2 regions of the Ruegeria sp. CDSC081 genome follow, and region 1 is predicted to be linked to the other one. Evidence: riboswitches for the same ligand, from Rfam matches in the RefSeq annotation. Region 1 holds a riboswitch; the other holds the start of a gene.
What was found. Region 1 has a riboswitch for cobalamin ahead of AC2FH9_RS14700 (hypothetical protein). Riboswitches for the same ligand answer to the same signal wherever they lie in the genome.
Positions count from the first base shown of each region.

Region 2: linked by a shared signal. The riboswitch ahead of AC2FH9_RS08060 (DUF1636 family protein) and the one ahead of AC2FH9_RS14700 (hypothetical protein) in region 1 are both predicted to bind cobalamin.

Region 1 covers NZ_JBXWNS010000007.1:134,716-142,053, forward strand. Annotated here, with positions in the region: gene AC2FH9_RS14675 (thermonuclease family protein) at 1-29, opposite strand, end outside; gene recR (recombination mediator RecR) at 193-786, opposite strand; gene AC2FH9_RS14685 (YbaB/EbfC family nucleoid-associated protein) at 851-1,195, opposite strand; gene AC2FH9_RS14690 (DNA polymerase III subunit gamma/tau) at 1,351-3,102, opposite strand; gene AC2FH9_RS14695 (protein-tyrosine phosphatase family protein) at 3,259-3,759, shown strand; gene AC2FH9_RS14700 (hypothetical protein) at 3,761-4,165, opposite strand; cobalamin riboswitch at 4,249-4,468, opposite strand; gene AC2FH9_RS14705 (alpha/beta hydrolase family protein) at 4,608-5,465, shown strand; gene rsgA (ribosome small subunit-dependent GTPase A) at 5,490-6,518, opposite strand; RNA gene ffs (signal recognition particle sRNA small type) at 6,677-6,775, opposite strand; gene AC2FH9_RS14720 (5'-nucleotidase C-terminal domain-containing protein) at 6,815-7,338, opposite strand, start outside.
Region 2 covers NZ_JBXWNS010000004.1:66,276-73,613, forward strand. Annotated here, with positions in the region: gene cobN (cobaltochelatase subunit CobN) at 1-2,465, opposite strand, end outside; gene cobW (cobalamin biosynthesis protein CobW) at 2,469-3,524, opposite strand; gene AC2FH9_RS08060 (DUF1636 family protein) at 3,527-3,901, opposite strand; cobalamin riboswitch at 3,996-4,202, opposite strand; tRNA gene AC2FH9_RS08065 (tRNA-Cys) at 4,555-4,628, opposite strand; gene AC2FH9_RS08070 (protein-L-isoaspartate O-methyltransferase family protein) at 4,857-5,510, shown strand; gene AC2FH9_RS08075 (TolC family outer membrane protein) at 5,606-7,024, shown strand; gene AC2FH9_RS08080 (hypothetical protein) at 7,100-7,338, shown strand, end outside.

The DNA of each region.
Region 1 (7,338 bases):
GCAGGTCGTTTAGTTGGTTGGAAGGGCACCACCCTAGATCGTTTGCGCGATGATCCGAACAGGGCCTTCAATATATATCTCAACATATGAAAAACGCATTCTAAATCTGCTTAATCGATGCGTAGAATGTTAGGCTGGATACAGTATTTGTGTAAACTTGATATTTGAATTCTACCAAGTGTCGAAGCTCAACTACAACTCCTTCCGCGCCCTCAGCGCCGCCGTAATCGTCCCGTCATCCAGGTAGTCCAACTCGCCGCCAATCGGCACGCCCTGCGCCAGCGAGGTCAGGCGCACCTGCCCGTCCAGTTGATCGGCTATATAGTGCGCGGTGGTCTGGCCATCGACAGTGGCGTTCAGCGCCAGAATGACTTCGGTGATCCCCTCGGCTGTGACCCGATCCTTGAGGCGAGGAATGCGCAGCTCATCCGGGCCGACTCCATCTAATGCCGACAAGGTGCCGCCCAGCACGTGATAGCGGCCTTTGAAAACCGCTGCGCGTTCCATCGCCCAAAGGTCGGCGACGTCTTCGACGACGCACAGCTCTCCGGTCGCGCGGACTTCGCTATCGCAGATGTCGCAGATATCCGAAGTGCCTACATTGCCGCAATTCAGGCACTCACGGGCAGTGATGGCAACCTGTTGCATCGCGTCCGCAAGCGGTGTCAGCAGAAGGGCGCGTTTGCGGATCAAATGCAGCACTGCGCGACGGGCCGAACGTGGGCCGAGGCCTGGCAGTTTGGCCATCAGGTCGATCAGATTGTCGATATCGCTGTTCGAACTCACTGCGCTTGCTCCTGCATAAGGGCCGGGCAGTTGGGCCCGGCCGGTATTTCGTCAGGAGTGCCTATCAGAACGGCAGCTTGATGTCTGCGGGCAGGCCCATACCTTCGGTCAGCTTAGCCATCTCAGCCTGCGACCGTTCTGCGGCCTTGGCCTGAGCATCTTTGACGGCGGCCAGGATCAGATCTTCGACCACTTCCTTGTCGTCGCCGTTAAAGATTGACGGGTCGATATCGAGACCTTTCAGCTCTCCCTTGGCCGTGGCTGTTGCCTTGACCAGCCCTGCACCGGATTCGCCGACAACCATGATGGTATTCAGCTCTTCCTGCATATCCGTCATCTTGGTCTGTAGATCCTGCGCGGATTTCATCATCTTGGCCATGTCACCCAGGCCGCCGAGTCCTTTGAGCATCGGTATTCTCCTAATATCCGGTTTGACGCCTAAATACGGGCGCGGTCGGCGCGGCACAAGGGCCGAGCTGGCTCCCGCCCGTCGTCAAGGCCTTTGGCAAGACCTTTCCTCTCGTTGGGCCCGGGAGGTTTCCAGTTGGGTAAGATGGGACGGTTTCAGTCTTCCTCGAACGGGTCCCATTCGTCTTCGACCTCGGGCAGCGCCTCGGTTTCCACCTTGGCGGCACGTTCTTCCGGTGTTTCAATCCGCTTGATGCGTGCCTTCGGAAATTGCATGAGCACCGCCTGAACCAACGGGTGTTTCTCAGCCTCTGCTTTCAACGCCAGCTCGGCGGCGTCTCGAATCTCGGCGATGGTCGCAACCTCACCATCGGCCACAATCGACACAGCCCAGCGGTTGCCAGTCCATCGTTGCAGTGACGAACCCAGTCTCGCTGCCAGATCTGTGGGTGCGTTCTGTGTCGGGGTGAACTCGATCCGCCCCGGTTGGTAAGAAACCAGCCGCACCCCGTTTTCGACCTCGACCAGGAGTTTCACATCCCGATTGGTGCGGATCAATTCAACCACGTGGTCAAAACTCGGATACCGTGCCAGCGCCGATTGGATATCATGGGCCAGAGCGGCCGAAGGTGCGCCGGCGGGGCTGCTAGTTGCGGACACGTAAGAAGATGATGCCGCTTGTACCGGAGCCTGAGAGGGCACGGCCATACCACCGCCAGGACCGCCATTCGGAGGCGGTGGCGGGTTGTCCTGCAGGCGCTTGATCAGCTCTTCGGGGCTGGGCAAGTCGGCAACATGGGTCAGGCGGATAACGGCCATTTCAGCAGCCATCATGGCATTTGGCGCGGCCGATACCTCTTCCAGCGCTTTCAGCAACATCTGCCACATCCGGGTCAAAACGCGCATTGGCAGGGCCTCGGCCATTTGCTGACCACGAGCACGTTCATCAGGGGAAACCGTCGGGTCCTCGGCTGCGTCTGGCGTGATCTTCACAACCGAAACCCAGTGCGTGATTTCGGCCAGATCGCGCAGCACGGATAGCGGATCGGCCCCTTCGGCATATTGCCCGCCCAATTCAGTCAGCGCGTTTGCTGCATCCCCTCGCAGGATCATTTCCATCAAGTCCAATACCCGGCCCCGGTCGGCCAGACCCAGCATCGCGCGCACCTGATCGGCGCTGGTTTCACCGGCCCCATGGCTGATTGCCTGATCCAGCAGCGAAGTTGCGTCGCGCGCCGACCCTTCGGCCGCGCGGGTGATCAGCGCCAGGGCATCATCCGCGATCTGTGCCTTCTCAGCCGCTGCGATCTTATTGAGCAGGCCAATCATGTCCTCGGGTTCGATCCGGCGCAGGTCAAATCGTTGGCACCGCGACAGAACAGTCACCGGGACTTTGCGGATTTCGGTCGTGGCAAAGATGAACTTCACATGCGCAGGAGGTTCTTCCAACGTCTTGAGCAGCGCGTTGAACGCGCTGGTCGAAAGCATGTGAACCTCGTCGATGATGTAGATCTTATAGCGCGCACTGGCGGCGCGGTATCGGACCGAGTCGATGATTTCGCGGATATCATTCACGCCGGTTCGGCTGGCGGCGTCCATTTCCATCACGTCGACATGGCGACCTTCCATGATGGCGACGCAATGTTCGCACTGGCCGCAAGGCTCGGTCGTGGGCTTGCCTTGCCCATCAGGACCGATGCAGTTCATGCCCTTGGCGATGATCCGTGCCGTGGTCGTCTTACCGGTGCCGCGGATGCCAGTCATGATGAAGGCTTGTGCAATCCGGTCGGCCTCGAACGCGTTTTTCAGCGTGCGCACCATTGCGTTCTGACCGACGAGGTCAGCAAAAGTTTCCGGGCGGTATTTCCGCGCGAGAACCTGATAGGCGGGGCTGGGCGTGTCGGTCATGTCTGCTCTGTTGGATTCGTGTCAGGTTTGCAGCGTAGAGACCCCCGCCGTCCGCGTCCACCGCGCGCGAAAAGGAATTTCGTTTTGGCAAGTTGCATCAGAGCCGGTAAATCATGAGGGGCTTTAGCCCCATGTGGTGATGCAGGTAAAGGAGCTGTGTTGGAGAGTTTTGCAATTCACCCTCTTGGATTGGGCAAAGGGCAGATCGCTCTGTGCCCACTGCCGGGTGTCACGGGCGATTATGCTGGGGATTTCGCAGTAATCCGGGATTGGGCGCCGGACCTGGTCATCTCGATGACGACCTCGGATGAGTTCCAGCACTCCGGCGCGCGTTCAATCGAGGAGGACCTGCAGCGCGAACGGATTGCCTGGGTCCACCTTCCGGTCTCCGATTTCGGCGCCCCCACGCCTGAGGTTGAGGCGCTTTGGCCGCAAGCCAGCGCCGCCGCCCAACATGTCCTTGCCAGTGGCGGCAAGGTGCTGGTGCATTGCCGCGGTGGGTGCGGACGCTCGGGGATGGTTGTGATGCGGCTAATGGTGGAATGCGGCGAAGCGCCTGGCCAAGCGCTTCGGCGGTTGCGTGCGGTGCGGCCCTGCGCGGTGGAAACCGACGCGCAAAAGGACTGGGCGGGGTTGCCGGCCCGAACCCTTCCCTGAATCAGGCAGACACTTGATACGGAATACTGTCGCTGCGCGGCGGCAGGGTCGATACGTCGAGCATCGCACAGGGTGGTTCTGACAGAAAACCAGCGGATTTCTGGATGAACTCCGGCTCGAACATCATGTCGCCATAGGCGTCCAGCTTTTCTGTCGGCGTGTCCGTGCTGGTGCCGCAATAGACCCTGATCTGTTCTGACTGGGCCCGAAAGCGGGCCGTGCAGCCTTCGGTGCAATGGGTCAGATCGCTGGTGCCTTCGACCTCGAATGTTTTGGATGTCGCAGGCCTTGCCGTCGCCATCGCCTCGGCCATGGCGCGTGCCATTCGGGCAAGGGCGGGGCAGGGTTTCCCGGTCCTCTGACAGATGGTTGCGGTGAATTCGTGTGTTTTTGTCTTCCAGATCATAATGCGCCCTCCGCGCGCAGGACGAAGGGTGAGGATCAGGTGTGACAGCGCGCTGACGACCTGCCCGGACACCCCGCCCGAGTTTCGGTTTCGATACGATGGCAGGTCTCCTGACTTGCGGGTCGTCGCTTTGCCGACCTTCCCAGCCCTGGGGCCAGTGGTATTTCGGCATTGCTCACCGCTTACAGTTGCGGGGGCAGTCGCGGAGTTGGCCCTTTCCGGCATCGCCGGGGCAGACCGCACCGTGTTCCCTTTTCATCCCGCCCCAATTCCGGGGCAAGAACCATCACCACATCGCTAGCGGCTATGCAGACCCCGAGTCAAGCCACCTGTTGGGGTGCAAACCGGACGTTTGGTCATCTTGATGAAATCTTGACTCTGGTGGCCGAAATCGGGCCGATTGTTGAGTGAACCGAGTAGTTCAGAATTTGTCGGAAGCGCCATGCTTGATACCACGCCCTGCGTCCAGACTAAGGACTTTGATTTTGCCTCAGGCTCTGCCAGCCTGTCGGCGCGGCTGTATCTGCCTGAAACCGAGCCGAAGGTCGCCGTGGTGATTCACAGCGCAACTGCAGTGCCGCGCGACTATTACCAGCATTTTGCCCGTTGGCTGGCCGCCGAACAGGGTATTGCCTGTTTGACCTATGACTACAGCGATTTCGGGCATTCGCTGCGCGACAAACTCAAAACCTCCGAGGTGACCATGGCGGATTGGGCCTTGGTCGACATGCCCGCCGCACGGGCTGAGATGCGCAGGCGGTTCCCGGAGGCTTTGCAGTGGAGCATCGGTCATTCCCTTGGCGGCTTGCTGGGGCCGGTGCAGCCGGATATTGATCAGATCGACCGGATGATCTGTGTATGTTCGGGGCTGGTTACTCTGTCCGACCATCCCTGGCCCTATCGCGGGCTGGCGTGGTTGTTCTGGCACGGCCACGGGCGTCTGGCAGTGAATGCACTGGGGTATCTGCCGGGCAAAGCTGTGGGGATCGGTGCCGATTTGCCGGGCCCGGTCTATTGGCAATGGCGCAGCTGGTGCACGGCGCCGCAGAATTATGTGCCGCAGATCGGTGACGCTCTGCCCGAAGCGAGATGGGCGCAATCGAATACACCGGTGGACCTGTTCGCCTTCGAGGACGACCAGATGGTGCCGCCAGACGCAGTCTGGCGGCTTGCCGATCTGTATGGGCCGAAGGCGCGGCGACATCTGTTGTCTCCGAATGAATTCGGAGCGCCTGAGATCGGTCATATTGGCGCTTTTGCCCGCAGAAACCGGGCGGTTTGGCCCCGGTTGATTGCCTGAAAACGAGGCGCCTTTTTGTCACGCTTAGTGTCTGCTGCGGGACTTTTTGTCGTGCATGACGGATCGCACCATTTTGCCAAAGGCTTTGTCACGTGCCCGTGACTGCGCGAGGGTCTCGGAATTCCTCTGATCTTCGCGCCGAAGCTTGTGCCAGCGCGCCAACCGGTCGGGCTCAATCACGCCATTGGCAATCGCCTCCTGCACAGCACAACCGGGTTCGGCCTGGTGCTGGCAATCTGAGAACCGGCACGTTGCAGCCAATTCCAGAAGGTCGGAGAAAACCTCATCCACGCCGTCTTGGGCATCCATCAAACGCAGGGCGCGCATTCCTGGCGTATCAATCAGCCACCCCCCGTTTCGCATCGGGTGAAGCGCACGATGGGTCGTGGTGTGGCGACCCCGTGCGTCATCCTCGCGGATCCCCGCCGTTGTCCCGGCCTGACCAGTCATGGCGTTCGCCAATGTGGTTTTGCCGACACCGGATGAGCCGACCAAAGCAGCAGTTTGCCCGGCAGGGCACCAGGACAGGATCGGATCAATCTCTGACGCCTCCAGCGCGTTGACGGTTAGAACGGTCAGAAACCGAGCCAGCGAACTGGCCTGACTGGCATAGCTCTCTGGGTCAGGGCAGCTGTCGGCCTTGGTCAGGACAACAACCGGATAGCATCCGGCCTGATGCGCCAGTGCCAGATAACGTTCAAGCCGGGCCAGATTGAAATCGGCATTGCAGGAACTGACGATATACAGCACGTCCACATTCGCCGCGATCAGCTGAACCTGCGCACCGGTGCCTGCGGCCCGGCGTTGCAAGAGGCTTTTGCGCTCCAAAAGATGCCGAATGCGGTTTTGATCATCCGCAAGGACCCAATCGCCAACCGCAAATTCGCCGGTTGATCGGTCAGGGGTCAGATCAGATGTGCCGCCAAGCGCATTCAGGCCGATCAGGCGATCACGATGGACGGCGTTGATGCGATGCGGTGTGCAGGTAGGGTTCACAGCATGTTGGGCTGCAAAATGAGAGGACCATCCCAGGTCCGAAAGTGTTTTGGACATTGTTCTGCCTGTGTTCAGATACAGGAAACCATCAGGGTGGCAGGCGCGCACCCATCGGTAACGTGTTCAGGCAAGAGCGGGGGTTAGTCCCGGAAACGCTCTGCCCGAAGGGTCATTGCTACAATCATAAAGTCCCTCCTGCGGCAGTCGTTGCGCGTAAGTGAGAGGTTGGACATCGACCCAAGCGGGGCTCGTTGTGGCTGCTTCCTTCCGGATCTGACCAGGTTGGCGAGGCGCTCGCCCGCGCCAACCTCTCGAGGGTGGATATAGGCAGTTGGCCGGAAAAACACAACCCGTCAGAAGGTCAGAAGAATCCGTAAAAAGCCATTTTCGTCGGTTCCAAGGACTTGTGGATCAAATTCCTTAATGTCCTGCAGATGTCGGTGGGCATTTGGACCGGTGCGTAAGATCGCCTGCGTACCAGTGTTACTGGTGATTCTGAAGGGTTCCTGGGCCTCTTCCAGCGGATCGCTGACCAAGGTGCCTGACAGATAATCCAGCAGGGCTTGCTGGACCGGCAGGATGGGCATGTCGATACGTTGCGCATTACCCGCAAATGGGAAATGCCCGCCCCCGCTGGCGCGATAATTGTTAAGCGCGACGGCAAATTGCTGATCCGGTGCAATGGGGGTGGCACCGACCAGAACCTCTGAAACGCGCCGGTTTTCGGCGTTGATCAAGGTGCCCATATCGTCGAAACGCGGAGGTTGTGTCAGATCAATTCTGCAGGACAGCCCGTATAGCACATCAAAGTTGTGACCCACCCGATTTTCGCAAATAAGTTCGGATGCAGATCCGGTCGAAATCTGGTTGAAAACAG
Region 2 (7,338 bases), on a different contig from region 1:
GGACGGCTGAGATCAGTGATTGGCAGCACCTCGATACCGGAAACCCGCTCCGACCCCTTGTCCCAAACCGGTTTCACACCCAGCAGGTGAAGCGCCATGGCGAATTCTTCACCCGCAGTGCGCATCGTGGCCGAGCCCCAGAGGTCGACAATCAGCCCCTTGGGGTAATCGCCTTCTTCCTGCAGATGCCGCCGCACTAGTTCCTCGGCCAGTTTGACACCTTGGGTATAGGCCGCGCGAGTTGGAACCGAACGCGGATCGGTGGTGTAAAGATTTCGCCCTGTCGGCAGCACGTCCGAGCGCCCGCGATAGGGTGAGCCAGAGGGGCCAGCCTCGATCCGTTTCCCGGCCAGTGCGTCCAAAAGTGATTGACGTTCCGCATGCGCCGAAGGCGTGGCATCAAAATTGCCGGTCACTTCGGGGACGCGGCCAAAGACGTGCAAGCCGTCGCCGAACTGGCTTTCTTTGATGTCGCAGACAAATCGGTCGATACGGGTGATCGCTTCGGCGGTACAGGTTGCCTGATTCAGACCCAGATCGCTTTCCAGACCAATGGCCTGCGCCTCATCCCGTATGTCTTCTTGTAGTCGGTCGCGGCGTTTGGGGTCCAGCCCGTCGGCGTTCGAGAATTCGTCCAGCAGGGATTCCAGCCGCACCATACGGTCCGGCGTGTCACTTGTTCGCATCGGGGGTGGGATATGGCCCAGTGTAACCGCGCCGATCCGGCGCTTGGCCTGTGCGGCCTCGCCGGGGTCATTCACGATAAAGGGGTAGATCACCGGCAGATCGCGGACCAACGCCTCAGGCCAGCAGTTTTGGGACAGGGCGACCGATTTGCCTGGCAGCCATTCCAACGTGCCATGCGCGCCGATATGGATCAGCGCGTCCGCGCCATGCCCCTTACGCAGCCAGAGATAGAAGGCAACATAGCTGTGGCGCGGGGTGCGGGACAGGTCGTGATAGTCGTCATCGCGCAGCTCGGGTGTGCCGCGTTCGGGTTGCAGCGCGATCAGCGTCTTGCCCCGGTTCAGGGCGGTAAAGTGGAAGGCACCATCGGCAAAAAACGGGTCGTCCTCGGGCTTGCCCCAAATGGATTGCAGATCCGTTTGCAGCTGCTCCGGCAGGTCCGCCAGCGCGGTTTGATAGGCCGCGAGCGGCCAAGACAGTCGCGCATCCAAAAGCGTCTCGGCAATCGGCGCGCCGGGTGCGGTGTCATAGCCTTCGGCCTGCAGATCGGACAGCATCGCCTCGGCCGAGGCCAGTGCATCCAGGCCCACCGCATGGGCCATCTGCCAATCCTTGCCGGGATAGGTGGACAGCACCAGCCCCGGTCTCTGATCGGCTTTGGGTTTATCGGTCAGGCCCAGCCAGCCGTCGACCCGGTCAATGATCGCCTCAATCCGTTCCGGCTCGGGGCAGTGAGCAAAACGGGAATATTCCAGATACGGGTCGCGCTTGCCCGGTTCCTTGAACGAAGCGATGCCCGCCGAAATGCGGCCATCCACCTCGGGCAGGACCACATGCATTGCGAGGTCGGCGGGGGACAGCCCGCGTTCCGCATCGACCCAAGCCTTGCGGCGTGCGGTGGACAAGGCGACCTGAAATACCGGCACATTGGCGGCGTCCAGCGGGGACGTTCCCGAGGCGCCTTTGCCCGAAAAGGAGGTGGCGTTGATGATTGCCGAGGGGGCCAGCGCTACGACCTGTTCGCGCAGCCAGTCAGCGGCGGTAGGGGCTTTGAGCGACGGCGCAAATAGGCCAACAGCCTGAAACCCACGCGCACGCAGACGGTGGATCAGGGCCGCGACCGGGGCAGTGTCTGCCGAGGTCAGATAGGCGCGATAGAAGGTCACGAGGATGCGCTTGGCATCACCGGCGAATGCGGTATCCGCCGGGATCACACCGCGATCCGGGCACCATACGCCACATTCCGGGATCGTCTTGGCCCCCATCACCGGGCCAGAATAAAGCCCCGCGGCCAGTGCCATTTGCGCCAGCGCAGCCTGCGCTGCGACCTCACCGCCTGTGTCGCAAAGATGCGCCAGCCGCCGCAGGGTTGAAACGGGCAGGGTAGAATAGTCATCCAGCCGCGTATCTTCACGTCCATCCGCAGGCAGCACAGCAACGGCAATGCCCTTAGCTTGAGCCAGTGCCAGAACCTGCTGCAAGCCATAGGACCAGTAGGGCACGCCACCGATCAGGCGGATCAGGATACCTTTGGCGCCCTCCAGCGTCTGCTCGACATAGGTGTCGACAGAAAGCGGGTGTTTCAGCGCCGTTAGATTGGCCAGCCGCAGGGTCGGCATCCGGCCTTCGGGTCCACCACCACGATGCCAGCCTGCCGCGAAAGCGCCAAGGTCACTGTCGGAAAAGGACAGCACCACCAGATCCGCCGGGCTCTGGCCCAGATCGGTTGGGGTCTCCGTTTCCTCTAACCCGTGGCTTTCGCGGAAGACGACGTGCATGGCTTACTCGGCGGCCTCGGTTACACCCACGAGGATTTCGCGGATTTCAGCCTCTTTGATGTCGTCATGCTCGGCGATGACCACCAGACGCGAGCGACGCTCTTCACCTGGCTCCCACGGGCGGTCGTACTGATGACGCACACGGGCCCCGACTGCCTGCACCAAAAGGCGCATGGGTTTGCCGGTAACAGCGGCATAGCCTTTGACCCGCAGGATGTTCAGTTCATTCGCCAGACGTTCGATATTGGCGACCAACTGGGCCGGATCGGTCTGTTCCGGCAGCTCGACAATGATGCTTTCGAAATCATCATGCTCGTGATCGTGGTGGCCATCGTGATGGCTGGGACGTGCCTCCATGTCATCTTCAGCAGCGGCCTCAAGCCCCAGCACAACACGTACATCCACAGCGCCTTCGGCCACTTCGACCACGGGCAGCGGGCGCGGAGCCTCTGCCGCGATGATTTCCTTGGCCTTGGCGACCCCCTCGGGGCCAGCAAGATCAGGCTTGGTCAGCAGAATGATGTCGGCGCAGGAGATCTGGTCCTCGAACACCTCGGATAGCGGCGTTTCGTGATCAATCGAGTCATCGGCCAGGCGCTGGGCATCCACCGCAGCGACATTCGGGGCAAAGCGACCGGCGGCCACAGCTTCGGCATCGGCCAGAGCAATTACGCCATCCACGGTGATTTTCGAGCGGATATCCGGCCAGTCGAACGCTTTCAGCAGCGGCTTGGGCAGGGCCAAGCCAGAGGTTTCGATCAGAATGTGATCGGGGCGCGGCTCTAGCGCCATCAGCGCCTCGATGGTCGGGATGAAATCATCTGCCACGGTGCAGCAGATGCATCCATTGGCCAATTCCATAATGTTTTCCGCCGGGCAATCGGGGATCGCGCAGGATTTGAGGATTTCGCCATCGACGCCAACATCTCCAAACTCGTTGACCACAATGGCCAGGCGCTTGCCCTGCGGGTTCTGCATCAGATGACGCACCAGCGTGGTCTTTCCCGAGCCCAGAAAGCCGGTGATCACAGTGACGGGCAGTTTTTCGAGATTGCTCATATCTAAGCTCCAATCGGGGGAATGCGGGCCGCACAGTTTTTGCGGAAATGTTCAGGACGTTCGCGCCATTTAACGAGGCCATCTTGGGTCGCGAGATATTTGGTCGCGCCTTCAACAATGGTCTCGACATGATCGGTTTCATCGAGATGCTCATAGACAAAGGTCCAACGTTTCGGTCCGCCACGCAGCACAATCGAGCAGCCCTGATCGCAATTTGAAAGGCATTCTACTGCCTTCAAAGTGACGCCATCAGGAAGTTCTGCCTGCTCCAACGCCTTGTGCAGCAACGCCCCAGGACGATCTGCATCATTCTCGACGGGCAGGCCGCGGCGGCAGGTCGTGCACACCAGCAGTTCAACCGGTGTGGTCTCGGTCATGTCTCTCATCCCCCCAAATCCTCTTCGCGGGGGACGGGGTTTCATGCGGGCCACGTATTGCGACATGGGCCCGACACCGGATCACCCCGTCCGGTTTCAACTTCGGATGTTGGCAGGTCTCCCGGCTTGCGGATGTCAGAGGCTGGCCTCTGGCAGATGTCCCGCCTTCCCGGCCCGTCTGGCCAGTGGCTTTGGGCACCCTCTCCGGTCACGGTCGCGGGGGCGGCTGCGTTTGACGGATGACCGCTGACGCATTCCCTTTTCATCTGCATGTGCAGACACCAACGGATGGGACATGCGGCACGGGCAGGGGGCTTGTCAAGCGCGGCAAACGCACGGTAATCATCGAGAATGGAAAAGCGACCTGCCAATGCCTGTCAGCGGCATGTTTGGTCAGCCACATGCAAAATGACGGCAGGCGAGTTTGGGCTTTGCGCCTCGAAGATATCCAGACGAAAGGATTCGCGGGCCAGTTACTTCAAAGGGCATATCGCGTGGATTCGATAGAGCGGTCAAATTTACCGGCCGAGCCAGTGAGTTCACCGCCTTCTGATCAATCCGGTGTCAAGCTTCACTCAGCAGAGCACTGCAGTGGCGAGACGGCGTGTCGCAGGCTCGAAAAAACCGAATGCGAAGCAACTGTTTGAAAGTATTGGAGGCGAGTACCGGAATCGAACCGGTGTACACGGATTTGCAATCCGCTGCGTCACCACTCCGCCAACTCGCCTTTTCAAGTAATATCAAATACTTGCCGTGGTGTGACAGGCGTTTTAGCAGCTTTAATCCGGGGCGTCCAGTGGGTTCGGTCTAAATTTGAGGTACTGAAAATTGGATCACCCATTCGGATCACTCTAAAATCTTCACGACAGACGAAAGTTTCCGCTTGCGGGCCGTTGCTGGTTTGCCCGGGATGTGGCACAAGCCCATCAACCTTGGGAAATGAATGAGCGATCCAATGACAGATTTCGCAGCCCGCCGCCGCACCATGGTCGATACGCAGGTCCGGCCTTCGGACGTTACCAAGTTCCCGATCATTGATGCCATGCTGTCCGTCAAGCGCGAGAATTTTGTGCCAGACGCGCAACGCGAAGCCGCCTATGTCGAGGGTATGATAGAACTTGAGGCTGGACGCTGCATTCTGGAACCGAGAACACTGGCCAAGATGTTGGATGTGCTGAACATTACCAATGATGAGGTTGTTCTGGATATTGCTCCGGCGCTGGGATATTCGACGGCTGTTGCAGCCCGTATGGCGCAGTTGGTCGTAGCGGTGGAAGCGGATGAAGCGCTAGCTGCCGAAGCGCAAACTCTGCTGATGGAGGCTGACGCGGATAATGTGGTCGTTCACGTGGGGCCGCTGGATGAGGGCGCTGCCGAGCATGGGCCTTATGACGTGGTCATGATCCAGGGCGGTGTAGAAGAGGTTCCGTCTGCATTGATTGACCAGCTTAAGGATCATGGGCGTATCGCCTGCCTGTTCATGGAAGGTGATCTTGGGACCGTCCGTATAGGCCACAAATCAGGCGATCGCGTTACCTGGCGCCAGGCATTCAACGCCAGTGCACCTGTTCTGAAGGCTTTCTCGGCCGAGAGTGCATTTTCGCTATAGTCGGCGGGCAGATTTATCTGCTGCCTTGATTAGTTCAACACAAAGACGCAAACTGCCCTGAGGGCTGCGTTATTTTGATTTGAGAGGATTTCGCCATGCGTTTTGCAGCAGGAGGCAAGCTGGTCAGGACTCTGGCAGTGACTGCGGGTATTGCTCTGGGCACGTTGCCCGGTAAGGCGGTTTGGGCCGATAACCTGACCGATGCGTTCATCGGAGCTTATAATACCAGCGGTTTGCTGGAACAGAACCGGGCGCTGCTGCGGGCTGCGGACGAGGATGTGGCGATCGCGCTGTCGGCTTTGCGCCCTATTATCAACTGGACCGTCGCGGTTAGCCAAGACTATACGCGCAGCAGAAACAGTGGTGTTACGAACAGTGTTGATCCTTCGAACTTCTTCTCGGGCCTGACGCTGAGCCAGCTTTTATACGATGGCGGAGCCTCGATTCTGGGCAAGCAATCAGCGCAGGAAACGGTGCTGTCGACCCGGCAGGCGCTGATCGATATCGAACAGCAGGTCCTGTTCCGCGCGGCGACCGCTTACCTGAGTGTTCTGCTGCAGGAAGAGACCGTATCGATTCGTCAAAACAACGTTGAACTGTCCGCAGAAGAGCTTCGCGCCTCGCAGGATCGTTTCGAAGTTGGGGAAGTTACCCGCACAGACGTCGCATTGTCTCAGGCTCAGCTTGCAAGCTCGCAGGCCGATCTGGCGAATGCGCGCGGCGATCTGAGCACTGCTCAGGCGGAATATGTGAACGCAGTTGGCAAACTGCCGGGCCGTACTGCTGGTCAGCCCAGCCTGCCAAACTTGCCCCGGTCCCAGAGCGAGGCCGTCAGCCTGGCCCAACGCAATCACCCATCCATTCTGTCCGCCCAGCATCAGGTGCGCGCCCTTGATCTGGTCGTGCAGCAGCAGCGCGCGGGCCTGGGTCCGAATGTCAGCCTGAACGCTGATGCGGGCGTCACCGAGAGCTATGATGACGACGATTATGTGAATGATGCGAGTATCTCGCTGAACTTCAGCCAGCCGATCTATGCGGGTGGTCGACTCGCGGCAAGCGTGCGCCGCGCAATGGCCTCGCGGGATGGGTCACGTGCCAATCTGCTGAATGTGCAAAAGAACATTACGCAGGGTGTGTCTGATGCCTATGTCCGGTTTCAAACTGCAAGCGCAAGCCTGAGGGCCTCTTCGGAACGTGTGCGCGCCTCGGAAGTTGCGTTTGATGGTATCCGCGAAGAGGCAACTTTGGGTGCGCGGACCACTCTGGACGTGCTGGCTGCTCAGCAGGATTTGCTGGACGCGCAGCTTGCCGAAATTGCTTCCAGAACCGAGCGATCTCTGGCGGCTTATCAGTTGCTGCAGGCCCAAGGTTTGCTCACGGCCGAGCGTTTGGGTCTGGCGGTTCAGATTTACGATCCGACCCTTTACTATAATCTGGTGAAGAAAGCCCCCGCGCAGGTCAGCAAGCAGAGCAAAGATCTGGATCGGGTCCTGAAAGCACTGCGTCGGGATTAAACACCCAATACTGCCTGTTGTGAGGTCTGCATTGTTTGGCTACACTCGGACCTGAGGTTAGAGCGGTAGAAAACAATGACAGACAATGTCGTGAACTCCGGGATCGAAGACGTACTGTCATCGGTCAAGCGGCTGGTCAGCGAAGAAGGTCGAAAAGTTCCCGATCTGGTGCGTTCCAAGTCAGAGCGAAAGCCAGGGCGGCTTGTTCTGACTGATGCGCTCAGGGTTGGCGAGCAAACAGGTGTCGAGACGCAGCCTTTCAAGCTGGATGCTGAGTACAGCGCTGAAAAATCGGTGAAACCGATGCTTTTGCG